Marinoscillum sp. 108: one gene and its partner. The protein of the gene in region 2 interacts with the protein of the main gene of each other region in a pairwise test. Links are inferred from orthologs where the notes say so. Each region holds a gene or a part of one and is shown on either strand. Other genes may lie near its edges. The genes, in order: GV030_RS15415 and rlmB.

The links.
Region 1: the proteins of rlmB (region 2) and GV030_RS15415 interact in binary tests that used the Escherichia coli proteins (3 or more experiments, as listed by UniProt). The link is inferred for Marinoscillum sp. 108 from one-to-one orthologs.

Annotation. Positions count from the first base shown.
Region 1 is NZ_LR734811.1:26,769-39,562, forward strand. Bases 4,636-7,562 are described here. They hold GV030_RS15415 (NAD(P)H-hydrate dehydratase), read right to left. Parts: upstream 6,884-7,562; coding sequence 5,387-6,883; downstream 4,636-5,386. Other genes in these bases: GV030_RS15410 (T9SS type A sorting domain-containing protein), read right to left, coding at 4,891-5,265; GV030_RS15420 (hypothetical protein), read right to left, coding at 6,912-7,562. Outside these bases: GV030_RS15395 (lipopolysaccharide assembly protein LapB), read right to left, coding at 1-250; GV030_RS15400 (hypothetical protein), read left to right, coding at 337-984; GV030_RS15405 (DUF2723 domain-containing protein), read left to right, coding at 1,166-4,132; more of GV030_RS15420, read right to left, coding at 7,563-8,078; GV030_RS15425 (RNA polymerase sigma factor), read right to left, coding at 8,062-8,628; GV030_RS15430 (hypothetical protein), read right to left, coding at 8,670-9,932; GV030_RS15435 (NADH-quinone oxidoreductase subunit D), read right to left, coding at 9,996-11,207; GV030_RS15440 (NADH-quinone oxidoreductase subunit C), read right to left, coding at 11,260-11,763; NADH-quinone oxidoreductase subunit NuoB, read right to left, coding at 11,760-12,293; GV030_RS15450 (NADH-quinone oxidoreductase subunit A), read right to left, coding at 12,280-12,777. UniProt on the Escherichia coli protein: Bifunctional enzyme that catalyzes the epimerization of the S- and R-forms of NAD(P)HX and the dehydration of the S-form of NAD(P)HX at the expense of ADP, which is converted to AMP.
Region 2 is NZ_LR734808.1:3,337,774-3,341,825, reverse strand. The notes cover bases 43-3,041. They hold rlmB (23S rRNA (guanosine(2251)-2'-O)-methyltransferase RlmB), read right to left. Parts: upstream 1,916-3,041; coding sequence 1,169-1,915; downstream 43-1,168. Other genes in these bases: GV030_RS13585 (GWxTD domain-containing protein), read right to left, coding at 1,916-3,041; GV030_RS13595 (mannose-1-phosphate guanylyltransferase), read left to right, coding at 106-1,176. Also shown: more of GV030_RS13585, read right to left, coding at 3,042-3,064; GV030_RS13580 (bifunctional 2-polyprenyl-6-hydroxyphenol methylase/3-demethylubiquinol 3-O-methyltransferase UbiG), read left to right, coding at 3,115-3,885; GV030_RS13575 (Dps family protein), read left to right, coding at 3,901-4,052. UniProt on the Escherichia coli protein: Specifically methylates the ribose of guanosine 2251 in 23S rRNA.

The DNA of each region.
Region 1 (12,794 bases), on a different replicon or contig from region 2:
AATAGTTCAGTCCCATGAGAAAATAGGGCAGCGGGTGCCAGCCATATTCCTTTCTCAGGTAATTAAAGTGTGACATAGATCGCTCAAAGCGAAAATTGTACATGTCATTGATCGCCTCAGTGGACTCCATCTGAATGAAGGGATTGGAGAGTATGCTATAGTTGCTATCTATGGGTATTTTGGCATTGAACTGCGCCCGGGCACTAAACATCCAGGTGAGACAACAGGCAAAAATCAGGAGTTTCTTCATGTGGTGATCCTTTTAGCAAGAGCTAGTAGGCAACTATTGTTCCAAACGGAGCAAGGCTTATGAATTTTCATACGAAATTAGCGCCAATGAACGGGTTAAATAAGTATCGCCAACGATTTTTAGACGACTGGTATAACATAGACGGAAAAGCCTTCTTCTTCGTTTTATGTCTGCTCTATTTTTCAGCCTTTCTCATCAAGAGGATGTTTATCATTGATAGCATTGCCGCATTCGAAATCCTGCAGGATCGCGGTGAAATGTGGATCATGGATGTCTTCTTTGGCCTACAGTACCTCTCGGTGCCCATCTTCATCGCCTGGAAATTTACCCTCACATCCTTCCTGCTATGGGTAGGCTGCTTTCTCTTTGGGTATAGGGTCACTTACGCTCAGCTATGGAAAATGGTGATGATCATGGAGTTGGTCTTTATTATCCCTGAACTTTTGAAGGTCGTCTGGTTTACTGTATTTGAAACCGACCCTACTTACCATGATTTCGTGGCCTACTATCCACTGAGCCTCATTAATTTTTTCAACTATGAAAGCCTGGATGCAAAGTGGCTATATCCCCTCAAAGCGCTCAATCTTTTTGAGATTCTATACTGGGGAATGCTGGTAGCCGGCATCTATTGGTTGAGCAATAAAAAACTGAAAACATCCCTTTTCATTACACTTAGCTCATATGTGCTTTTTTTCTTTTTGTGGCTAATCTATTATGTGATCGTGTACAAATGAATTTTACACCTGAAATCCTGGCAGAAACAAACTCTCCTTTTTAACAAAATTTATATGTAATGAAAGAATCAAAAATTCCATTTCGGAGTAAATAAGCTTTATAATAGCCCATATAAAGAATCGAATCCTCAGACATTATACCGCATTATTGCTAATTTCGCCAAGTTGACTCAAAAGAATCATGATGGGATATCAAAAGACTAACGTAATAGCCGGATGGGCTACTTTTATCATTTCAATGGTGGTCTACACCTTGACCGTGGAGCCCACTGCCAGTTTCTGGGACTGTGGTGAGTTTATCGCCTGTTCTTATAAGCTCGAAGTTCCCCACCCTCCGGGAGCACCTTTTTTCCTTTTGGTAGGCAGATTATTCTCTCTACTGGCTCTGGGTGATGTCACTCAGGTAGCCTTCTGGATCAATATGCTCAGTGTGATGAGTAGTGCATTTTCTATCCTGTTCTTGTTTTGGTCCATCACTCACCTTGTCAAGAGAGTGCTGAAAATCAAGAAAGGTGAAGAAACCACTGAACAGACCATCCTGATTATGAGTGCAGGCCTTGTTGGTGCTTTGTCTTGCACCTTCTCTGACTCCTTTTGGTTCAGCGCTGTGGAAGCCGAAGTTTACGGTATGTCAGCGTTTTTTACCGCCTTTGTATTTTGGGCTATCCTGAAATGGGAAAACATTGAAAACGACTCAGATGGAAACAAATGGCTGATCCTTATCGCTTACATGATGGGCTTATCCATTGGTGTTCACTTGCTCAACCTCGTGACGATCCCGGCTATGGGGCTGATCATTTATTTTAAAAACAACGAAAAGATTACCAAAAAAGGAATCATCCTAACCCTAGGTGCTGCCGGAGCTGCTATACTCATCGTCATGCTGGGCGTAATCCCCGGCCTGCCTTCGGTAGCGGGTACTCTGGAAATATTCTTTGTCAATGGCTTGGGACTTCCATTTGGATCGGGGGTTATATTCTTTGGTACTGCATTTCTTGGCGGATTGGTTTATGGAATATACTACTCCATCAAAAAACAGAAACTTACGCTCAATACCATTCTCCTTTGTTTCACTTTCATCATCATCGGTTATTCTTCCTATACCATCGTACTCATACGAAGTAATTACAACCCACCGATAGATGAAAACAACCCTGAAGACGTGCTGTCTTTCGTGTCTTACCTGAAACGCGAGCAGTACGGGAGCAGACCTTTGTTTAAAGGTCAGTACTATACAGCCGATATCGTAGATCAAAAGCAGGGCAGTCCTACTTACATGCGTGGTGAGGATAAGTACGAAATCAAAGATTACAAACTTGAGTACGTCTATAATCCCAAGCATACCACCATTCTGCCCAGGATGTACAGCAACACGGAAGCACACAAGCAGCGCTACCGAGAGATTACCGGGCTGCAACCCGATGAAAAACCAAGTTTTACGGACAACATATACTTTATGCTCAACTATCAGGTGGGCACTATGTACATGCGATATTTCCTATGGAACTTCTCTGGCAGAAGTTCAGACATTCAGGATGCTGGTTGGGTAGGGCTCAACGGTGCTTTTGATACAGACCTTCCAGAGTCTCTTCTGGAAAACAAGGGCAGGAACATCTATTATTCTCTGCCCCTTTTGCTAGGCTTGTTAGGGATTTTCATTCAGTACAAAAAGGACAAAAAATATTTTTCGGTCACGCTGCTACTCTTCTTCCTGACAGGAATAGCTCTGGTACTTTACCTGAACTCTCCCCCGTCTGAGCCTCGTGAGCGTGATTACATTTATTCCGGCTCCTATTATGTATTCGCTATTTGGATCGGTTTCGGAGTACTGGCCATATACGACTTGCTCGGGGCCATTGTGAAAAACAAGAAACTCCTGGCCGTACTCTCCTTACTATTGGGACTTACCATACCGGGTGTAATGGCAAAAGAAAACTGGGACGATCATGACAGATCCAACAGGTACTTCTCAGTAGATGCAGCCAAAAACTACCTGGATTCATGTGCGCCCAATGCCATATTGTTCACTGGTGGAGACAATGACACCTTCCCTCTCTGGTATGTTCAGGAAGTGGAAGGATACAGAACAGACGTGCGTGTGATCGTATTGAGCTATTTCAATACCGACTGGTACGTGAGCCAGATGATGCGCCCTGCCTACGAGTCAGCGCCGCTACCATTCAGCTTGTCTCTCAAGAATTATCAGCAGGGCGGGCTCAATGATTATCTGCCGGTAATGGAGAATAAGAGCATCAAAGGGGCCATCAATGCGAATAGGTTCCTCGATCTGATCAAACAGGAGCACAAAGGTCTTCAGGTGCCCCTGAGCACTGGATCTTACTACAACTCAGTTCCTTCCAGGCAGATGTTCCTGAACATTGACACTGCGAAGATCAAAGCAATGGGTGTAGTGCCTAAAAATCTGGAAAACAGGATTGTGGATAAAATGACCTGGAGTATACAGGGAAGAGGACTGGAAAAGAATGACCTGGGAGTGATTGACCTCATGGTCAACTCTAATTGGGAGAGACCTATCTACTTCAATACCACCTCCATGAATTCACTGAATATGAACCTTAGACCTTATGTGGTTCAGGAGGGTATTGCTTACCGACTATTGCCGGTAAAAAACCCGAATGCCCAGGAATATCAGGTGAACAACGACGTGATGTACCAAAACCTGATGGAGAAATATCACTGGAGACAGCTGGATAATCCGGATGTGTATTATTCTGAGGATTATCGCAATTTCTGTCTGAATCACAGATCAGCTTTTAACACACTGGCTATCTCACTGATGGAAGCCAATGACTATGACCGAGCTAAGGAAGTATTGGTAAGGTGTCTGGAGGTAATGCCCAATGAGTCCATTCCATTTGACTACTTCAATGTACAGCAGGTAGGTCTGCTTCTTGAGGTCGGCGAAAATGATCTGGCCAACTATGTGGCAGAAACCACCTCAAAAGATGCTGTAGAAATGCTGGATTACTATATAGAAAGGGGTATCTACAACCGTGCGGAAATCCAACAAAAACTCTACTCGCTAAATAACATCACCCGTGCCTATCGGGCCAACCGGATGAATGAGGAGGCTGCAAAGTATGAGGAGATGTTCAATAAATACTACAAATCCTTTCAGAATAATTAATGAGATAGAAGGATCTCAAAAAAGGCCCCGCGAGTTTCACTCGCGGGGCCTTTTGTTTTTTCAACCGGTGGTAAGGCTGACCCCCATTACTCATGGATCAATCTAACTCATCCCAGAGCATCTAACTACCAGGCTCTCACCCAAAGAATCCTGAGTTCGGGCTACGACCAATGACGAGTTCATCAGTTGGTATGAGGGGCTGACAACCGACGCGTTTAGAAGATCACCAACTAGACCATCGAGCCCTACATCATGACGAAAGCTATGGAGGGATCAAGCGGAATTCCTGTGGATAAATTGTATTAAAGATGGATGTTGAAGTAGTTATCTGATACCTTACATCCCTCAATCCAATTGATTTGCAACATACCCTTCATTTTCTTTGCTTGCCCCGGGCCGCGTAGGCAAAGAAAACAATTGGTGATTCCACATAAAGGAGGCACCAACCTGGCCGGTCGCACGCAAACAATCATTTTGACTCATCTGGGTTGCGCTTTTTTAGGAATTTTTTGGAGTCAAAATGATTCACACTTGTCCCGGCCGGGCAAGGCTTGGATGCCCCGCCCTCCTTTACGTCCTTGTTCTCTACTTTCAAGTAGATTATTTGATTTTACAAACAATAAATATATAATGTCACCCCACACAAATATTGTTTGACCCCTATGGAGGGGGATCATTAAGAGGACATCAAATATTGAACAAAAAAAAGCCACCAAAATCTTTTCAACTTGGTGGCATCTGCTTTCAGAAAGAAGATTCTAATTTTTCAAAAATCGATAGGCTTTTTTGAACCTCAATACCTCATCTTTTACCACAAGGAAATAATACCCTGTAGCAAAATCTTTCACGGGTACTCTGAATCGGCCATTTCCAATTTCCTCAGGAGAAATCTTAATCTCATTACCGATGATACTGTGCATCTCAAACTCAGTATTGGTAAGGGTAGAATTGGAGATCTCCACGATCACATACTCAACAGCCGGGTTAGGATAAATCTCAATCTTATTGCTAATATCAAGAGGCTGATTGTAGAAATTAGTTTCTGCACTCACCACGCTACCAGTACCACTCTGTGACCAGGCGGCCAAGGAGAGGAGGCAGGCAAACGACGCTATGATGAGTTTATTGTACATTGTTACATACAAAGTACGCAAAAAAAATACCAAAGTTCCCGCATTACCTCAAAATTTTTACATGAATTCTTCGTTAAGTCCGGTTTTTAACATCTTTTATGATGTCTTAAAAAAAACCACCCTAAAAATGTAATTTTTTGAAAGCCGCAGGCAGATATTCTATCAAATCTGATGCCATTAATGAAATCTCCCCCACGTTAATGGCAGCTTCGTCTCCGGCCTGTCCATGGAGATACACTCCGGCCCTCAGCGCATCAAATGGTGCCATCCCCTGTGCCAGCAAAGCCGCCACAATGCCCGTGAGCACATCGCCGCTGCCAGCAGTAGCCATCCCCGGGTTACCGGTGGGATTAAAATATAGGTACCCACGAGAACTGCAAACCGCTGAATAAGCTCCCTTCAACACCACATTTAGTTGATAGGTCTTCGCCAACCAGCGGAGTTTTTCCAATTTTTCAAAATCGCTCCTCCAGGCCCCTACCAAACGAGCAAACTCTCCAGGATGCGGTGTAAGAATGCTTTCCGGTGGCAATGCATTCAATAGCTCGGGGTTGAGTGCCAGGATATTAAGTGCATCAGCATCCAACACCATGGGTTCGCTGGTATGAAGAATCAAATCAGCCAACGCCTTTTGGGTAAGCGAATTGGTGCCGATACCCGGTCCCATTGCCAGCACATCCACATTGTCGGCGGGCATGACCTCCGTGATTACTTCAGTATGCTCATCTTCAATCACCATGGCCTCCGGTACATTCACCTGAAGAATATTTAACCCGCAGCAAGGCGTGTGTATATACAGCAACCCGCATCCGCTACGCATGGCTGCCCTGGCACTCAAAGTGGCCGCACCCATCTTGCCCTTACTACCTGCAATCAGCAGCAATCTGCCAGCACTTCCCTTGTGGTCAAACGTGGATCGTGAGGGCAGCGCAATATCCCGGGCCTGGGTAAAAAAAGCATCAGTCTCGCAACTCTGTATGAAAGGCTCATCCAGTCCAATATCCACCACATGCCACTGCCCTACGTACTTGCGCATTTCCGGAAGGAAAAAAATCAATTTGGGAGTCTGAAAAGAAATGGTATGTGTAGCCTCCACTACCGCTCCCTCACCCAGTGGCTGGTCAGGATAAAGGCCGGACGAGATGTCAATAGCGTATACCTCAGCACCTGATTTATTTATTTGATCAATCACATTGGCAAACAGACCACTCACAGGCCGGGAAAGACCACTGCCAAACAGTCCGTCTATCACCACAGCATTATCCGGGATACTGGGAATTTGATCTTCATTCACAACCTGATGAATCCCTGTGAGAACTGAAAGTCTTTCGAAATTGACCTTAAAATCTTCTGTGGCTCTTTCAACGGAACCAACAACAAAAATGCTGACATCATGTGCCTGCTGGATCAGCACCCGTGCAATGACCAGACCATCTCCTCCGTTGTTGCCAGTACCACAGAATATCATAATCCGGCTACCCCCTGGCACCAGCGTAGAAAATTTTCTTACAAATGCTCTGGAAGCACGTTCCATAAGGTTAATGGAAGTGATTGGCTCATGCCCAATGGTGTATTGGTCGGCATCACGTATTTGCTGAGCAGTGAGGATGGGTATCATAGCAGACTAAGCTACACAAGAAAAGCCCTTACTTCAAGCCATACGATACAGAAACCCCCACACTAAAAGGCTTGACGGATATAATGTCCATCTCTCTAAATTTAGTCACCGAATATTTGAAAGCAGGCGTCACATGAATGAGGCCGCGGTTTCCCTCGAAAAGTAACTTTCTCAATCCCAGTTCTAAAAAATATTGGTTGGGGTCAACCAGCGTGTGTCTGGTCCCTTCATATTCAAAGGTTGGTAGTGAGCTGATCATTCTTTGGTATTCAACAGAGGCAAACAAAGAATTGTAACGTGATGGGAAAGACCAGGTATTTTGGATTTTCACCCCCACTGTAGACACTCGCTTTTTAATCTGAACTGTACTGATCTCATAAATCGGAGTAACAAAATCCGATTCCACTACCACCGTTTGGGGTGTTGTACCACGAACGTTGAAGGAGAAATCCTGATTGTAATGATTAAATCCCAAACCAAGTCTGGTACTAAAATGCTCGGACCATGTCCGCTGCAGTCCCCAATGCACGGAAAGGCCAACCCGCGAAGCTGACAGCCCGAAAGGGGCATCATAATCACTCACATAAATGTCGTCATCGAGGTTTGGCCTGATCCTGTTGTATAAAAAGAAAGCCCCCCCTTCAAGGTATAGCGTGTAGGCTCGTCTGGTTCTCTTAAAAATAATCTCATTTGTCTCCACCCCACCTGCCAATGTCGGATAGGCAGGTTCCATGGCTTCCTCTCCCGCTAATTTCTCCAAATCCCAGGGATCAAACACAGCTCTGTGAGGGGCATCATATCGCTCCTCATCCCTCATCTCAGCATGGGGCAGTGGCGTAATTAATTCTTCCTTTGATTCCAGAGCCCTGGGCGAAGTTTTCATTGGAGTTGCTTCCTCATCATTCATGGCTATTGTCGGATGAGAAAATGAATCTCCAGAGAAGTCAACTACCTCTTGGCTGTTCAGCCTGCCCTCATCACCCAAACCCAAATCTGCCTGCTCCCTCATGGGGATATACCCCACCATGAATAGGGAAATCAGCATAAGCACCGCTCCAAACGCATGAAAAAAACGAACAAGCCAGGCCTCACCAGGTCCCGGAGCATTAAGAATAGCATCACGAAAACCTGCCGGTGGATCAACGCGGTATTCGCTCAATCGATCTCTTATTTTATCTTCAAATGACTTGTTCATAGCGTGTAATTCCTAGCTCATTCAAATATCTTTTCAACACATGCCTGGCATGCGTGAGCTGCGACCTGCTGGTGCTCTCCGAAATACCCAGTTCATTGGCAATTTCCTTGTGGCTAAATCCATCAATAACGCTCATATTGAAAATCACCCGGTAACCCTCAGCCAGATTATTGACTGCCTGCAAAATGACCTCCGTAGACAGCTTGTCGATCAGGTCGCTATAAAACTGGTCACTGAGTTCATTTCCTTCCGAACCGACATCATGATCATACCTAATCACTCGGAGATGATCCAGGGCCGTATTCACAGTGATCTTCTTAATCCATCCCGCTACGGCCTGCATGTTCTTTACCTGACCTAGGTTGTTGAATATTTTTATAAAGGCCTCCTGAAATACATCTGATGCTGCTTCATGACTTTTCATATATCGCATGCAAATACCCATCACCAATGGACTGAACTCATCATAAAATCGTCCCTGGGCCCGACGGTCTCCTTTCAATATTTCCTGGATCAACTGACTCACTTGATAACCGACACAACCCGACATGAAACCATGTCGGGTCGTTTTCTTTATTTGAGATGTCTAAATCAAAACTCCAACATCAGAGAAACGTGTGCCGTATCACAGGCGCCTCCGGCACATATTTGGTAGAGAAAAGCTGTTTCCGTACTATCCGATTCGAAATTCTCCACATAGTACTCAATCATTTGCTCGGCATTGACGGAACTGACCCCTATCTCCGGCTCTATCACAATCTGAAGGGTATAGTCTGTTGAGCACGTAATGTCATTTTCAGCTACATTCAGGATATACGGATGGTCCCGGGTACCTAGTGAATCCTTTGTGATCGAAAGCTGATATTCGTCATAAATGGCTTCAAGGCATTGATCATCGGTTCTGCCTTCGATGATGATGGTGATTTGGTTATGAAAAGTCTGATCTCCAAATGAGATGCTATAGTCTATCACATCAATGGAATCAGTTCCCGGGTAATACCTTATGAGGCCACTATTAAGTACTTCGGCACTCCCGGATGTCACGCTCTTCAAATGGACAGTCCAGGTGAAGACTTCACAAACCGGACTGGGCGCAAAAGGCAATACATCCAAATAACTAAGGGAATCGGGCATCTCATAGGTAAGCGGGTAGACCATGGTATCACAACCAAAAGAAGTCTCAGTCACCTCAATATTCACTTGCCCGATGGAATAAAACGTTGCTCCTTCATTATCTATGAGGGTGAGTTCATACATAAATTGCTCCCGGCCCACAAAATCAGCCTCAGGAGTGTACCGATAGGTAAATAACTCCACCTGACTCAGCGAACCGTGAGCTGGCTCTTCCATAAAATCAATCACCGCCCCGGAAGTGCTCTCCACACAATATCCATCGTTGGCGATCGGATAGATAATCAATGATGTATTTTTGGATACAGAATAGTAATCACTCAATGCACCATTGAAGCATGGCAGACTATCCGCAGAAGTAGCCATGGTGATCAGTAAACTGTCAGTATCAATAAGCTGCCCCACTCCATTAAGAAGTTGAATAGACACCACATCCTGCCCATGGGTGAAGTCGTTGTTAGGAACATACTGTAAAATCGCCTGGTCCGAAATAGTGGCGCTCCCTTTGTTGGGCGCCGCGCCAATACTAAACCTGACAGCCTCAGAGGACCGGATGGTCTTCTTCAGATCAATAAAAACTGGGGTGTTGGGTAACGCAGAAATACCTTCCGTCAGCACCAGTTCATCCTCTCCTTTTGGAGCTACATCCTCTTGAAAAGCATCGCATGAAGTCAGCAAAATGCCAACAATCAGTATTTGAAATGTTTGATTTTTCCAGATCATAGTAACATGGGTTTGGTACTAAGACTGAAGCTGTATCAAAAACGCTGCAAGCTCTGAAAAATATTATCTATCTACCTCCCCCATGACAAAATCAAGGGAGCCAACAATGGCAATAAGGTCTGCGAGCATATAACCCCGGCTGATCTCAGGAAGCACAGACAGGTTCGTGAAGCAGCAGGAGCGCGCCTTGCAACGTAAAGCCTGGTCACTTCGTCCGTCAGTCCGGAAAAAGAAACCCAACTCGCCCTTTGGATTTTCTGCACGAATGTAAAAATCCTGAGCCTTCGGCCTGATCTTCTTCGGCACCATCTCACGTGGATCAAACTCCCGGGTGCGTTTATGATCTGAGGTCAATTGAGTCAGACATTGGTCAATAATTTTTAGGGATTCCTCGCATTCGCGAAAGCGGACCCAATTGCGATCCCAGCAATCACCTACCTCTCCCACGTGTCCTTCACCGATGGGTATTTCAAAGTCCAGTTCGGGATACACACTGTATCCATCCACCCGCCTGAGGTCAAACTTAAGGCCGGATCCACGCAGCATTGGGCCTGTCACCCCATAGTTGATGGCCAGGTCAAGCGGGAGGGTCCCAACATGGGCAGTACGATCTATGAAGATCTTATTGGAGATCAAAAGCTTTTCCAGGTCTCGGAGTTTGGGCTTCAAGTATTTTGAAAAGCTCACGCAGCGCTCTTCGAAGCCCACAGGCAAGTCATAAAACAACCCACCTATCCATACATAATTATAGAGCATTCGGGCACCAGAAGCCCATTCTAAAAGTCTGAGAATATGCTCACGATCGCGCATCATCCAGAGGAAAGGGGTAAATGCCCCGATATCCATGCCATAGGTGCCAATGGCCACAAAATGGGAAGCAAGCCTGTTTAACTCTGCTACCAACACCCTGATGTATTCCACCCGTTTGGGGATTCTCTCAGAGATGCCAAGCATACGCTCTATACCCATGGCGTAGGCATGTTCTGAGTTCATGGCTGCCACATAGTCCAATCGATCCACATAGGGAATCACCTGATTAAAGGGAACTGACTCAGCATGCTTTTCAAAACATCTATGCAGGTAGCCAGGGTGAGGCACCACATCCTTCACCATTTCACCATCGGTGATTACCTCCAGCCTGAGCACCCCATGAGTGGAGGGGTGCTGCGGTCCCAGATTGATCAGCATTTCCTCTTTTTTCAGACTCTCCGCTGTGTAAACTGACGGTTCTGAGTTTTTCAGATGATCCGGGTGGTATGTGTATTGAATGTTCAAGTGAGTGTTGGAATGATGATGATAAACCGTGATTTATTTTACTTTCGAGGGTCTAGTTAGGCGCTTCCTTCCTGTCGTATTTCACTGTCATGCCATGGTACTTCTCCTGTTCCTCATAATCCTTCCTCAAGGGGTGGCCTTCCCAGTCCTTGGGTAAGAGAATTCTCCTCAAATCTGGGTGATTATTAAAATGAATACCCAAAAGGTCATAGGCCTCCCGCTCGTGCCAGTTGGCCGTTTTCCAAATATCTGATACGGTATCAATATGAGGATTAGCTCTCTCCAAAGAAACCTTTAGCATCAGATGCAGATCATACGGGATGCTGTACAGGTTGTAAATTACCTCCATGGTGCCAGCTTCAGGGCCATTGTCAAGTCCGGTGAGGCACGAAAGCGAATCAAAATAAGTCTTCTCTCCAGCATGCAGCCAGGTACAAACTGCATGAATGGCTTCTGGTGCCACCAGCAAGGCCTGCGGCGTGGCATTCAAATCCTCACCAAGCATGGCCTCAGGAAACTGGTCGGTTACAAGTTGTTTGAGTTCTTGAAAGGTCATGATACAGTAGCTTTCTTCCTCTTCTCCATTAATTTTTTCAAAGCTTCCGGCTTCATCAGAGACTCCCCTCTGATCTTCTCCTGAAGTTTCATAAAGCCTCCGATCAACGCCTCTGGTCTGGGAGGACACCCTGGTACATACACATCCACAGGAATGATTTTATCCACACCCTTCACTACATGGTAACCATGCTCCCAATAAGGTCCGCCACAGTTGGAACAGCTGCCCATGGAGATCACATATCTAGGCTCCGCCATCTGCTCATAAAGTCTCCTTACCCGGTCGGCCATTTTAAAAGTGACAGTACCGGCCACCACCATCACATCCGACTGCCGTGGTGAAGCACGCGGCAACACCCCGAAACGATCCATATCATAACCCGAAGCATAGGCCCCCATCATTTCTATGGCGCAGCAGGCCAGGCCAAATCCCATCGGCCATATACTGGAAAGTCGTGCCCAGTTGAGCAGGTCATCTGCCTTGGTGACGATAATCCCCCCCTGTCCAAACTGCTGATCAAGTAGTCCCATCCTGCTTCCTTACTTTATATTCTTTTTGATTGATGTGCGCATAGGCCTTGAGTGGTATTTTCGATTTGAATTCTACCGCTTTTGATTTTGGTTTCACCCAATCGAGCATTCCATTGGCCCACACATAGATCAGACCCAAAAACAAAATTCCTATGAAAATGAAAGTCTCTATGAGGGAAAACATGCCCCACAGACCGCTAGTCTCAGCATTCATCTCTGGATCTGCAAATACCGTAGCCCAGGGAAACAAAAAAACCAACTCGGTTTCGAAAAGGAGAAAAATAAGCGCAACTACGTAAAATCGTATGTTGAAAATACTCCACGCAGACTTCACGGGGTCCTCCCCCGATTCGTAGGTGGTTTCCTTCTCCACATTGGGGCGAACAGGGCGCAATGCTTTTCCTACCAGCAGTGTGGTCATGATAAACCCTACACCCCCGATAATAAATAACAGAGCAACTCCAAATCCTGAAATCTCTAACATCCCTGAAAATTACACAA
Region 2 (4,052 bases):
GCCCTCAGATATTCAATAGACGAGAGACACTGCTGTGCAGGTTGTAGCATTGGTCTATATTTGTCGAAAATAATCCAGAAAGCATTAATTTCAGCAACAGTCAACATGAACAAGAATATCCATGTAGTGATTATGGCAGGTGGTACAGGAACAAGGTTTTGGCCTTACAGCCGCAATAATAAACCAAAACAATTTCTAGATGTTTTGGGAACAGGCAGAACTTTGCTTCAAATGACCTTTGACCGGTTTAAGGAAACTGTACCCTCTGAAAATATCTGGGTGGTTTCCAACGAAATATACAAAGATCTTCTTGCCGAGCAGCTACCTGAGCTACCCAGCGAGAATATACTTCTCGAGCCCTCCAAACGAAATACAGCCCCTTGCATTGCCTACGCTGCCTATAAAATCAAAGAAAAAGATCCTAATGGCGTAATGGTCATTTTGCCATCCGATCATGTCATCTTTAAAGAAGCAGCTTTTGTGGAGGTGATTGGGCAGGCAGTGGACCACGCAGACGATGAACGTCTGTTTACTATAGGCATAGAGCCCCACAGACCTGAAACCGGATACGGTTATATCCAGTTTGAAGAATCCGACGAAGAAATCAAGAAGGTAAAGACTTTCACTGAAAAGCCCGAACTAGAACTGGCTGAGAAATTCATTGCTAGCGGCGATTTTGTATGGAATGCCGGCATTTTTGTGTGGAGTGTCACGGCCATCATCAATGCTTTTGAAACGTATCAGCCCGAGCTGGCGGAAACTTTTGAGGAAGGTTCTGGCATTTACTATACTCCCGATGAGCCGAAGTTTATCAAATCGGCTTATTCGCTCTCCAAAAGCAACTCCATAGATTATGCCATCATGGAGAAGTCGGACAGTGTATATGTGGTTTTGGGGGATTTTGGGTGGTCCGATCTGGGCTCATGGAATGCCCTGCACGAAATCAAGACCAAAGATGAGAACGAAAACGTAATAGAGGGTAATGTGATCACTTACGACTCTAAGGATAATTACATTCTCAGCGAAACCAATCGTGTGATCGTAGCCCAGGGACTGGAAGGCTACCTCGTTGCTGACTTTGAGGATGTACTCCTGATCTGCAAAAAGGAAGATTCGGGTATTTTCAGGCGGTTTGTCACCGATGTGAAAATGGAAAAAGGCGAGAAGTTTATATAAGCCTTTGCCTATTTACTTCGTACAGAGCCATGGCGGCAGCCACTGACACATTTAGCGAAGCTATTTCTCCACTGATAGGGATTTTCACCTGTTTATCGGCCATGGCCAGGTAGGCAGATGAAATTCCCTCATCTTCAGAACCCACTATGATGGCCGTGGGTACCATCAAATCGATATCCTGAAAGTAAGACTCTGCTTTCTCAGTACTGGCCACTATCTGAAGCCCAGAGTCCTTTAAGAACTGGATGGCTTCTTTCAGATTGGCCTCTCTGCACACGGGAATAAAATTGAGTGCTCCGGCTGACGTCTTGATGGCATCCGCATTGATTTGAGCACTGTTTTTGGTAGGGATCAGTATGGCATCCACACCCATGCACTCAGCAGTACGGGCAATCCCTCCAAAATTTCTGACATCCGTAACCCTATCCAGTATAAGGATAAGAGGCACACGTCTGTTTTCAAATACGGCAGGCAGCACATGGTCTATTTTGTGGTATTGTACAGGAGACAAAAAGGCCACCACTCCCTGATGGTTTTTACGGGTAAAACTGTTGATTTTTTCTACAGGCACCGTGGAGAGTGGAATCTGTCTCCCATGAATAAGCCCCTGAAGCTCTTTCGCCAGATCCCCTTTCAACCCCTTCTGAATGAACACTTTCTCAAGATCCTTTCCTGCATGGATGGTTTCTATGACAGCCCGTATGCCATAGATCATATGTTCATTTTTCTTTACTTCCATTTATAAGCCTTTTCTGAGATCCCCTACCTGTGAATACCACAGCCGCTCATACTGGCGGTCACGCTTCAAGGTATACATTGTGGGTGTAAAGAGAGTTGAAATCCTGATGAATTCAAATTCAGGGCCGTCATTATATTTCCAGACCTCTGTGCTTTCATTGCGGAAGACCTGATCTGGAAGACCAAAGATGATGTAGATCATCCCCCGGTCAGTTTTCCATCCCTGCTTGTAATCCGTGAAAAGTCTGTTAGCATCTTCCACCTGCTTGTAGAAGACACGAATGGCATTTTTCGCTCTAAACTTGGTCCCGTAGGTATTGAGCCAGAAATTTTCAAAAATCTTTTTACTTTGACTATCACTGATGGCCTTGAGCTCCGTAGGAGTGGTGATGTATGTAAGCGGACCAATCAGTTCATCCAATCGCTTGAACTCCGGATAGTACGCAGGACACTTGAGCAGCGTAAGGGCGGTTTGAGCCAGGGTATCCTCCTGAATGAGGTAAAAGTGGTAGTTCTCCATACTGACCAGCTCCCCTTCAAAATAAAAAGAACTATCGATGGACAGGCTGGGAGCTATAGGCTTCATGAGGCCCATGGGTGGGTCTGCCGACCCAAAATCATCCAGGTATTGGTATGCATGGAGCTCGCCTACTTCACCTGCTATGCGTACGCTCTCACCCGTCACATAACTATCAAAAATTGGGAGGCCCCGCTCATCCAGCGGAAGGTTTGGAGTAAACCCCACAGGGGTTGAAATCCTAACATCTCCAATTCTGTACAGCCCTCTGTTGAGGTCCACCATACTGATGAGCAACAATGCTTTTGAGGACTGGGGCAGGGTAAGTTTAAAGTATCCGGAAGACAGACTGATCTGCAGTGTATCCAGCGTGTAATTACTCAGGGTATCATGCTTGAGTGAATTGTATCTCTCCTGCAAAAGAAAATGACTCTGCCATGCACCCAGGCTATCGGTGCTCACCCTAAAATAAACCGCCACACCTTCATTCACCTCCACCACCCGATGACTGATGGTCATGCCGGCACTGAGATCATATTGAAAGCCAAGGTTAATTCTGGAAAGGTCTAAAGCATGAGAAACCGATGCCAGACAAATAAGGAAAATAAGAAAACCACTTCTCTGTCGCTGCATAAGGCAAAAAAGTTAAGTAATAATTTGGTTTCTTTGCCAAAAAAATTGCCATGAGTGTATATACTACTGAGATCACATCAGACCAGATCCCCTCAGACAACCCCATCCATCAAAGGCTCCTAAAAGCTTATTACGCAGCTGAGCCGCTGGTTTCGGGAGACTTGCTGGAACTGGGCTGCGGCGAAGGCAGGGGCGTATCCCTACTTCTGAATAAAGTAGATAGTTATTTGGGACTCGATAAAATTGAAGGAGTTATTGAAACATTACGTGGAAAATTCAAGAATGCGCGCTTTGAGTCAGGTGTTTTTCCTCCCATCGATTTGCCGGATAATAGTTTTGATACGGTGGTAAGTTTTCAGGTGATCGAGCACATTCAGCAGGATGAACTTTTTCTTTCAGAAATCCACCGCATCCTAAAGCCTGGAGGAAAAGCAATTCTATCTACGCCCAACATCAAAATGACCCTGAGCCGTAATCCATGGCACATCCGGGAATATACCGCAGATCAATTGGCCACTCTGGCTGGAAAATATTTCTCCTCAGTAGATATGAAAGGAATAGCGGGCAATGAAAAGGTGATGGAATACCATGAGCGCAACCGCAAGTCTGTGCAGAAAATCATGAAGTATGACATCCTGGACCTGCAATACAGGCTCCCGGCGGCACTGCTCAGAAAGCCCTATGAAATCCTCAATAGACGAAACCGAAATAAACTCAAAAACCAGTCGGACGAACTGGTTCTTTCTATCTCACATGAGGACTATTTTGTCAGGGAAAAGTCCGAACAAAACCTTGATCTTTTTGTTATTCTAAGTAAGTAAAAACAAAAAAAGATCATGAATTCAGAAAAACTAATAATCGAACTTAATCAACTACTCAGCGACTTTCATATTTACTATCAAAACACCCGCGGATTCCATTGGAACATCAAAGGAAAGCGGTTTTTTGAGCTACATGTAAAGTTTGAGGAACTGTACACAGAGGCCTT